Regions from separate parts of the Streptomyces sp. NPDC058701 genome, predicted to be linked through region 1. Evidence: riboswitches for the same ligand, from Rfam matches in the RefSeq annotation. Region 1 holds a riboswitch; the other holds the start of a gene.
What was found. A riboswitch is a leader RNA that binds a small molecule or an ion and turns the genes downstream of it on or off. The one in region 1 is predicted to bind thiamine pyrophosphate.

Region 2: linked by a shared signal. The riboswitch ahead of thiO (glycine oxidase ThiO) and the one ahead of thiC (phosphomethylpyrimidine synthase ThiC) in region 1 are both predicted to bind thiamine pyrophosphate.

The regions. Positions count from the first base shown of each region.
Region 1 is NZ_JBHXSY010000006.1:158,457-162,572, forward strand. It holds gene thiC (phosphomethylpyrimidine synthase ThiC) at 269-2,053, opposite strand; TPP riboswitch at 2,048-2,193, opposite strand; gene ACFWW8_RS08610 (YibE/F family protein) at 2,266-3,657, shown strand; gene ACFWW8_RS08615 (SsgA family sporulation/cell division regulator) at 3,808-4,116, opposite strand, start outside.
Region 2 is NZ_JBHXSY010000001.1:306,662-310,777, reverse strand. It holds gene ACFWW8_RS01440 (thiazole synthase) at 141-935, opposite strand; gene thiS (sulfur carrier protein ThiS) at 941-1,141, opposite strand; gene thiO (glycine oxidase ThiO) at 1,138-2,316, opposite strand; TPP riboswitch at 2,314-2,426, opposite strand; gene ACFWW8_RS01425 (NAD(P)/FAD-dependent oxidoreductase) at 2,508-3,728, shown strand; gene ACFWW8_RS01420 (Rv2175c family DNA-binding protein) at 3,933-4,116, shown strand, end outside.

The DNA.
Region 1 (4,116 bases):
GCTGGCCGGCGGCTCGTTCCGCCAGCGGTCGCCTCCGCCGGGCGGCGTCGGTCAAGGGCGGCGGGCGCCATGCCCCGTCCGGCTGAACCAGCCGGACATCATCGTGCCGAGGCAGTGTGCGCTGACCGCTATGCCGGTCCCACCGAGAAATCGGTATCTCATGGTCATGGGCCCGCACGCTAGGAGTTCGAGCACGCTCCAGCGCAAGGGGTGGCGAGGGCGCCGCCCGGGCACAACGGCCGCCGAGGCGACGCCCTCTGTCGGTGCGTCAGTCGGCGAGCGGAAGGTAGACCCGGTTACCCGAGGCCGCGAACTCGGCGGACTTCTCCGCCATGCCCGCCTGGATCTCGTCGGCCTTGAGGTCCCCGCCGTGCTGTCGGCGGATGTCCTGCGAGATCTTCATGGAGCAGAACTTGGGACCGCACATGGAGCAGAAGTGCGCGGTCTTGGCCGGCTCGGCCGGAAGGGTCTCGTCGTGGAACTCACGGGCGGTGTCCGGGTCGAGGGCCAGGTTGAACTGGTCCTCCCAGCGGAACTCGAACCGGGCGTCCGACAGCGCGTCGTCCCACTCCTGGGCTCCGGGGTGGCCCTTGGCCAGGTCCGCCGCGTGCGCCGCGATCTTGTACGTGATGACACCGGTCTTCACGTCGTCCCGGTTGGGCAGGCCCAGGTGCTCCTTGGGCGTGACGTAGCAGAGCATCGCGGTGCCCCACCAGGCGATCATCGCGGCGCCGATGCCCGAGGTGATGTGGTCGTACGCGGGCGCCACATCGGTGGTCAACGGGCCGAGCGTATAGAACGGCGCCTCCTCGCAGATCTCCTGCTGAAGGTCGATGTTCTCCTTGATCTTGTGCATCGGGACGTGGCCCGGGCCCTCGATCATGGTCTGGACGTTGTGCCGCTTGGCGATCGTGTTCAGCTCGCCCAGCGTCTTGAGCTCGGCGAACTGCGCCGCGTCGTTGGCGTCCGCGATGGACCCGGGGCGCAGGCCGTCGCCCAGCGAGTACGTGACGTCGTACGTCGCGAGGATGTCGCAGAGCTCCTCGAAGTGCGTGTAGAGGAAGTTCTCCTTGTGGTGCGCCAGGCACCAAGCCGCCATGATCGAGCCGCCGCGCGAGACGATGCCGGTCTTTCGACGTGCGGTCAGCGGCACGTAGGGGAGCAGCACGCCGGCGTGGACCGTCATGTAGTCGACGCCCTGCTCGGCCTGCTCGATGACCGTGTCCTTGTAGATCTCCCAGGTCAGGTCCTCGGCACGGCCGTCGACCTTCTCCAGCGCCTGATAGAGCGGCACGGTGCCGATCGGGACGGGAGAGTTGCGCAGCACCCACTCGCGCGTGGTGTGGATGTTGCGGCCCGTCGAGAGGTCCATGACCGTGTCGGCGCCCCACTTGGTCGCCCACGTCATCTTGTCGACCTCCTCCTCGATGGAGGAGGTGACCGCGGAGTTGCCGATGTTGGCGTTGACCTTCACCAGGAACCGCTTGCCGATGATCATCGGCTCGATCTCGGGGTGGTTCACATTGACCGGGAGCACCGCGCGGCCCGCGGCGATCTCCTCGCGGACCACCTCGGGGGAGACGTTCTCGCGGATCGCGACGTACTCCATCTCCGGGGTGATCTCGCCGCGCCGGGCGTACGCGAGCTGCGTGACGGCGGCGCCGTCACGGCCCCGGCGGGGCTGACGGGGACGGCCCGGGAACACCGCGTCGAGGTTCTTCAGGCCGCCGCGCGGCGACGTGTGCTTGATCCCGTCGTCTTCGGGGCGCGCGGGGCGACCCGCGTACTCCTCGGTGTCTCCGCGCGCGATGATCCAGTTCTCGCGCAGCGGGGCGAGGCCCCGGCGGACGTCGGTCTCGATCTGCGGATCGGTGTACGGCCCGGACGTGTCGTAGAGCGTCACGTCCTTGCCGTTGGTGAGGTGGACCTGCCGGACCGGCACCCGGAGGTCGGGGCGGGAGCCCGCCACGTACCCTTTGTGCCAGCCCGGCTGTCGCTCGGTCTGGCCGTCGCCCTGGTTGACGGCAGGCGTGCGTGCGTCCTGAATGGTCATGAGACCTGATCTCCCTACGCCGGCATTACCCGGTAACAGGTTCGGCGGTCGACGCAGCCTCTTCCCGTACGCATGGGTGATGCGCGTACGGTGATCAGCGTCCTCTCAGCCCGGTGCTCCGAGCTCCCGCGTTGTGCAAAGGTGCCCCCACGCTAGCGTCATCTATGGCGTGCTGAACAGTGGGCCCCCTCATCTCTTGCGATGATCAGTCAGTGACGTCCTCGCCGCAGCCCCCCACCGAGCCCACTGACCCCAACGGCCACGCAGGCCATGCGCACGCAGGTCACGGTCCGACCGCGGGCCACTCCCACAGCCACAGCCACGGCCCGGCGGCCCCTGTCTCGAAGCACCTGCGCAAGGTCATCGCGGCCGTCCTGATCCCCTTCGCCACCGCCGTCTTCGTCGGCCTGGTGGTGCTCTGGCCGGGCGGCGCGCCCGGCCACGAGCGCACGGGGGTCGGCTTCGACCGGCAGACCCAGCAGGGCAAGGTCGTCTCGCTGGCCTTCGTCGACTGCAAATCCGTGAACGCCTCGCAGGTGCCGTCGACCGGGGACACGTCCACTCCCGAAGGCCGCGAGGCCGAGGCCGCGCAGACCGGCGAGTGCAAGAAGGCCACCGTCGAGGTGGGCAGCGGACCGGACAGGGGCCGGACCTTCGTGGAGGTCGTCCAGCCGGGTGCGCCGCGCCAGTTGGAGGACGGCCAGGAGGTGGTGGTCGCCTACGCTCCGGACGCCCCCCGCGATCTCCAGTACTCGGTGATCGACGTCAACCGGAAGTTCCCTATGGCGGTGCTGGCCGGCATCTTCGCGGTCTCGGTCGTCCTCGTCGGCCGGATGCGCGGGCTGTTCGCACTGATCGCGCTGGTCGTCAGCTTCGGCGTGCTGACCCTCTTCATCCTGCCCGCCATCCTCCAGGGCTCGAACCCGCTGGTCGTGGCGATCGTGGGAGCGAGCGCGATCATGCTGATCGGGCTCTACATGTGCCACGGCCTGACCGCCCGGACCTCGGTCGCCGTCCTCGGCACCCTCGTCTCGCTGCTGCTGATCGGCTTGCTGGGCTCGGTGTTCATCGACTGGGCCTTCCTCAGCGGCAACACCGACGACAACACCGGCCTGATCCACGGTCTCTATCCGGACATCGACATGAGCGGTTTGCTGCTCGCAGGCGTGATCATCGGTTCGCTGGGCGTCCTCGACGACGTGACGGTCACCCAGACCTCCGCCGTCTGGGAACTGCACCAGGCCGACCCGTCGATGGGATCGCGCAGCCTGTACCGAGCCGCCATCAGGATCGGGCGGGACCACATCGCCTCGGTCGTCAACACGCTGGTGCTCGCCTACGCGGGCGCCGCACTGCCCCTGCTCCTGCTGTTCTCCATCGCGAACAGCAGCATGGGGTCCGTGGCCAACAGCGAGCTGGTCGCGGCGGAGATCGTACGCACGCTCGTGGGCTCGATCGGGCTCGTGGCGTCGGTCCCGGTGACGACGGCGCTCGCCGCCCTCGTCGTCTCCGCCGACCGCCCTGGGGCCCCGGCCGCCGGTCCCAGCGCCGGGGCCAACCAGGGCCCGGCGCGCAGCGGCCGGGGCCGGCGGCGCAAGCGCTGACGGCGGCGGGGCACCCGGGGCGGCGGGCGGTGGCATGCCGCGCGCCGACGCCGCGGGTCGGGTCGGGTCCCGTAGGCCGACGGCCGACGGCCTGTCCACAATTCCCTTCGATGACAGTCAGTCACGGTTCAACGGCGGCACGGCGTCGCCTCAGCCGGCATTCTGCTCGTTCTGCCGCGACCCGGCGAGGATCTTGCCGAGCGCTTCGTCGAGGTGCTCCTCGAAATCACCCAGATTCCTCTCCTGACCGAGCGGAACAAGCCGGTCGGTGCGGTCGAGGAACGCGACGAGCGGCGCCGCGCTCGCGCGGAACAACGCCCGGTCACCGCCCACCTGCAGGCGGATGTGGACATCGGACAGCTCCTCCGGTTCGGAGGGAGCGATGTGCACATCACCCTCACCGCACGGCTTGTTGATGCCGTCAAGAAGGAGCTCCCGACCGAACGCCCAGGTCACGGG
Region 2 (4,116 bases), on a different contig from region 1:
ACGGATCCGACTGCGGGCCGTCGCCGGCTGTGAGTCCACGGCTACGGAGCCGCGCGCCGTCGCGGAGCCGGCGGCCACCGGGCGGACGCGCCCCGGCCGGGGGGCCGGGAGACCCGGACCGGCCGCGACGAGGCCCCTGGTCAGAAGGCCGGACGCTCCGGGTCGAGGGCGGCGCGGCCCTCGGCCGGGGACGAGGCCTCGGCGAAGCGGCGCTGCGGAATGCGGCCCGCCCGGTGGGCCAGGCGCCCCGCCGACACCGCGTCCCGCATGGCCGCGGCCATCAGCACCGGATCCTGCGCCCGCGTCACGGCGGAGGCCAGCATCACCGCCGCGCAGCCCAGTTCCATCGCCAGCGCGACGTCGGACGCGGTGCCGGCGCCCGCGTCCAGGATCACCGGGACCCCGGCCCGCTCGGTGATCAGCTCGAAGTTGTGCGGGTTGCGGATGCCCATCCCGGAGCCGATGGGGGAGCCCAGCGGCATGATCGCCGCGCAGCCCGCGTCCTCCAGCTTCCGCGCCAGCACCGGGTCGTCGTTCGTATACGGAAGGACCGTGAAGCCCTCGTCGACCAGGATTTCGGCGGCGTCCAGCAGCTCGATCCCGTCGGGCAGCAGCGTCCGTTCGTCCGCCACCACCTCCAGTTTGATCCAGTCCGTGCCGAGCGCCTCGCGGGCGAGGCGGGCCGTCAGCACCGCCTCGCCCGCCGTGAAGCAGCCCGCCGTGTTCGGCAGCACCGCGATGCCGAGCCGCGTCAGCACCGACAGGACGGAGCCCTGGACGGTCGGGTCGAGGCGGCGCATCGCCACCGTCGTGAGCTCGGTGCCGGATGCGACGAGCGCGCGTTCCAGTACGTCCAGGCTCGGGGCCCCGCCCGTGCCCATGATCAGGCGGGAGGAGAAGGTCCGGCCGCCGAGGGCGAAGAGGTCGTCAGCCATGCCGCTCAGCCCCCCTGGACCGCGGTGAGGATCTCCACCCGGTCGCCGTCGCCCACCGGGGTGGCCGTCCACTGCCCGCGCGGGACCACGGTCTCGTTGAGCGCGGCCGCCACCCCGGAGGGGGCGGCCGTCAGGATGGCGACCACCGCGTCGAGGGTGGTGCCGGCCGCGACCTCGCGCGGCTCGCCGTTGACGGAGATGGTCATGCGTACGACTCCTGACGTGCGGTGGAGAACCGGCGCGGGCTGAAGGGGCGGGCGACCGGAGGCAGTTCGCCCGTGGCCAGCAGCTCCGCCATCACGTCGCCGGTGAGGGGGGTCAGCAACACCCCGTTGCGGTAGTGCCCGGTGGCCAGGTGCAGCCCCGGCAGGTCGGTGGGGCCCAGCAGCGGGGCGTTGTCCGGGGAGCCGGGCCGCAGCCCCGCGCGGGTCTCGGTGAGCGGCAGTTCGGTGATGCCGGGCACCAGTTCGTGGGCGTCGCGCAGGAGCTCGTAGACCCCGCCGGCGGTGACGGTGGTGTCCCAGCCGAGTTCCTCGCTGGTGGCTCCGATGACCAGCTCGCCGTTCTCGCGCGGCACCAGGTAGACGTGGCTGCCGCGGACGACCGCCCGTACGGTCCGGGACAGGAACGCCCCGTACGCCGCGGGCACCGTGAGCCGCAGCACCTGGCCCTTGACCGGACGTACGGGGGCGGTCACCTCCGCCGGCACGCCCTCCAGCCGGCCGCTGAACGAGCCCGCCGCCAGGACCACCTGGTCGGCGAGCAGTTCCGTACCGTCGTCGAGCACGGCGCCCGTCGCCCGGTCGGCGCCGACCAGCAGCCGCGTGGCCCGCGCCCGGTGGACGCCCACCCCGGTCCGCTCGCAGGCGGCCAGCAGGGCGGCCGCCAGCCGGCGCGGGTCGACCTGGTGATCGCCGTCCACGCGCAGGCCGCCGCGTACGCCGGGGGCCAGCATCGGCTCCAGGCGCCGGCACTCGCGGCCGGTGAGCCACTGCGTCTCCAGGCCGCAGCGGCGCTGCAGGGCGTGCAGCTCGCGCAGGTGAAGCCGGTCGTCGGAGTCGAGTGCGACGGCGAGGGTGCCGCAGGCCCGGTAGCCGATGTCCAGGCCGCCGCTCGCCTCGGCCAGTTCGGCCGCGAACTCCGGATAGCGGGCGGCGGAGGCGAGCCCGAGGCCCAGCAGCGCCTCCTCGCCGTAGTGCAGCTCGGTGACGGGGGCGAGCATGCCCGCCGCGACCTGGGCCGCGCCGCCGCCGGGCGCCGGGTCGGCGAGCACAGTGGTGAGGCCGCGGCGGGCCGCCCGCCAGGCCGTGACGAGTCCGATGACGCCGCCCCCGATGACGAGGACGTCGGATCCCTTCCGGGACGTTCGAGATGAGTGCATGGGCGTCCAGCCCCTCCCTTCGCCGGCATGACCCGGATCAGGTTCGTACGGTCGGAGGCCGCCCAGCCTCCCTCTCAGCCCGGTGCGCCCGGACTCCCGCGATAGGTACGCCTGCCAGACTAACCCCGGGCCGGACGGCGGGTAAGGCGGCACCTGTTCCTGATGGGCCGTCAGAAGATTAGGGTGGCCGCGTGAGCGAGCAGACGGAACAGACACAGAGCGGCGTCGTCATCGTGGGCGCCGGAATGGCCGGCGTGCAGACCGCGGTCGCCCTGCGGGAGCAGGGCTTCACCGGTCCCGTGACCCTGCTGGGAGCCGAGCCGCACCAGCCCTACGACCGCCCCCCGCTGTCCAAGGCGGTCCTGCTCGGCAAGGCCGAGGACTCCGCCTTCGACGTCGACTTCGAAGGGCTCGGCATCCGGCTCATGCTCGGCACCGAGGTCACCGGGCTGCGGGCCGCCGACCGGGAACTGGACACCGGGTCGGGCCCCGTCCCGTACGACACCCTCGTGCTGGCGACCGGCGCCGTCCCGCTGACCCTGCCCGGCACCGAGGGCGTCCCCGGCGTGCACCTGCTGCGCACCCTCGACGACGCCGCGCGGCTGCGGCCCGTCCTGGCCGCCGCCGACCGCGCGGTCGTCGTCGGGGCCGGCTGGATCGGCGCCGAGTTCGCCACCGCCGCCCGCGAGGCCGGCTGCGCGGTGACCGTGGTCGAAGCGGCCGACCGGGTCCTGGCCGGAGCCCTGCCCGCCGAGGTCGCCGCACCCATGGCCCGCTGGTACGAGGAGGCCGGCGCCGAACTGCTCACCGGCGCCCGCGTCGCCGGGATCGAGGGCGGCCGGGTCCTCCTGGCGGACGGCCGCAGCCTGCCGGCCGGCGCCGTGGTCGTGGGCATCGGCGCCCGTCCGGCCACCGGGTGGCTGGCCGGGAGCGGCGTCGAACTGGGCCCCGACGGCTCGGTCACCGCCGACGCCCACCTGCGCACCTCCCTGCCCGGGGTCTACGCGGTCGGCGACTGCGCCTCCTTCCCCTCCGACCGGTACGGCACCCGCCTCCTCGTCCACCACTGGGACAACGCCCTCCAGGGACCCCGGGCCGTCGCGGCGAACGTCCTGGCGGGGGAGCCCGTCCAGGTCTACGACCCGGTCCCGTACTTCTGGTCGGAGCAGTTCGGCCGGTTCGTCCAGTACGCGGGCCACCACGGCGGCGCCGACACCCTGCTCTGGCGCGGCGACCCGGCCGCACCCGCCTGGTCGGTGTGCTGGCTGCGCGACGGCGCCCTGGTGGCCGTCCTGGCCGTGGGCCGCCCGCGCGACCTCGCACAGGGCCGCAGGCTCATCGAGTCGGGCACCGCACTGGACCCCGACCGGGTCGCCGATCCGGCCGTCCCGCTGAAGGCGACGGCCCGCTGAGGGCTGTCACGCAATCCCTGGCGTCGCGCGCCCGCCAGGGATTGCGGGACAGCCCTCAGGGGGTGTCGTCGAACCCGCTCCTGCCGTGCGGGGCCCTCCGGGCGTACGGAACGACTCCGCCGACACCCCCCGGCCGGCGGCGCCGGTACCCGTACGGGGCCGCCCGGGTACCGGCCGCCAGTCCGAGGTGGCAGGCTTGTACCCGTGACCGAGATTGACGCAAAGATCGATGCCCTTGTCCCCGCCTGGCTGTACCTCCCCGACATCGCGGAGAAGCTGAACATCGAGGTGACGCGGGTCCGCCAGATGGTCAAGGAAGGGCAGCTGATCGCCGTGCGCCGGGGCGAGAACCGCTCCCTGCAGGTGCCGGCCCCCTTCATCGACGGCG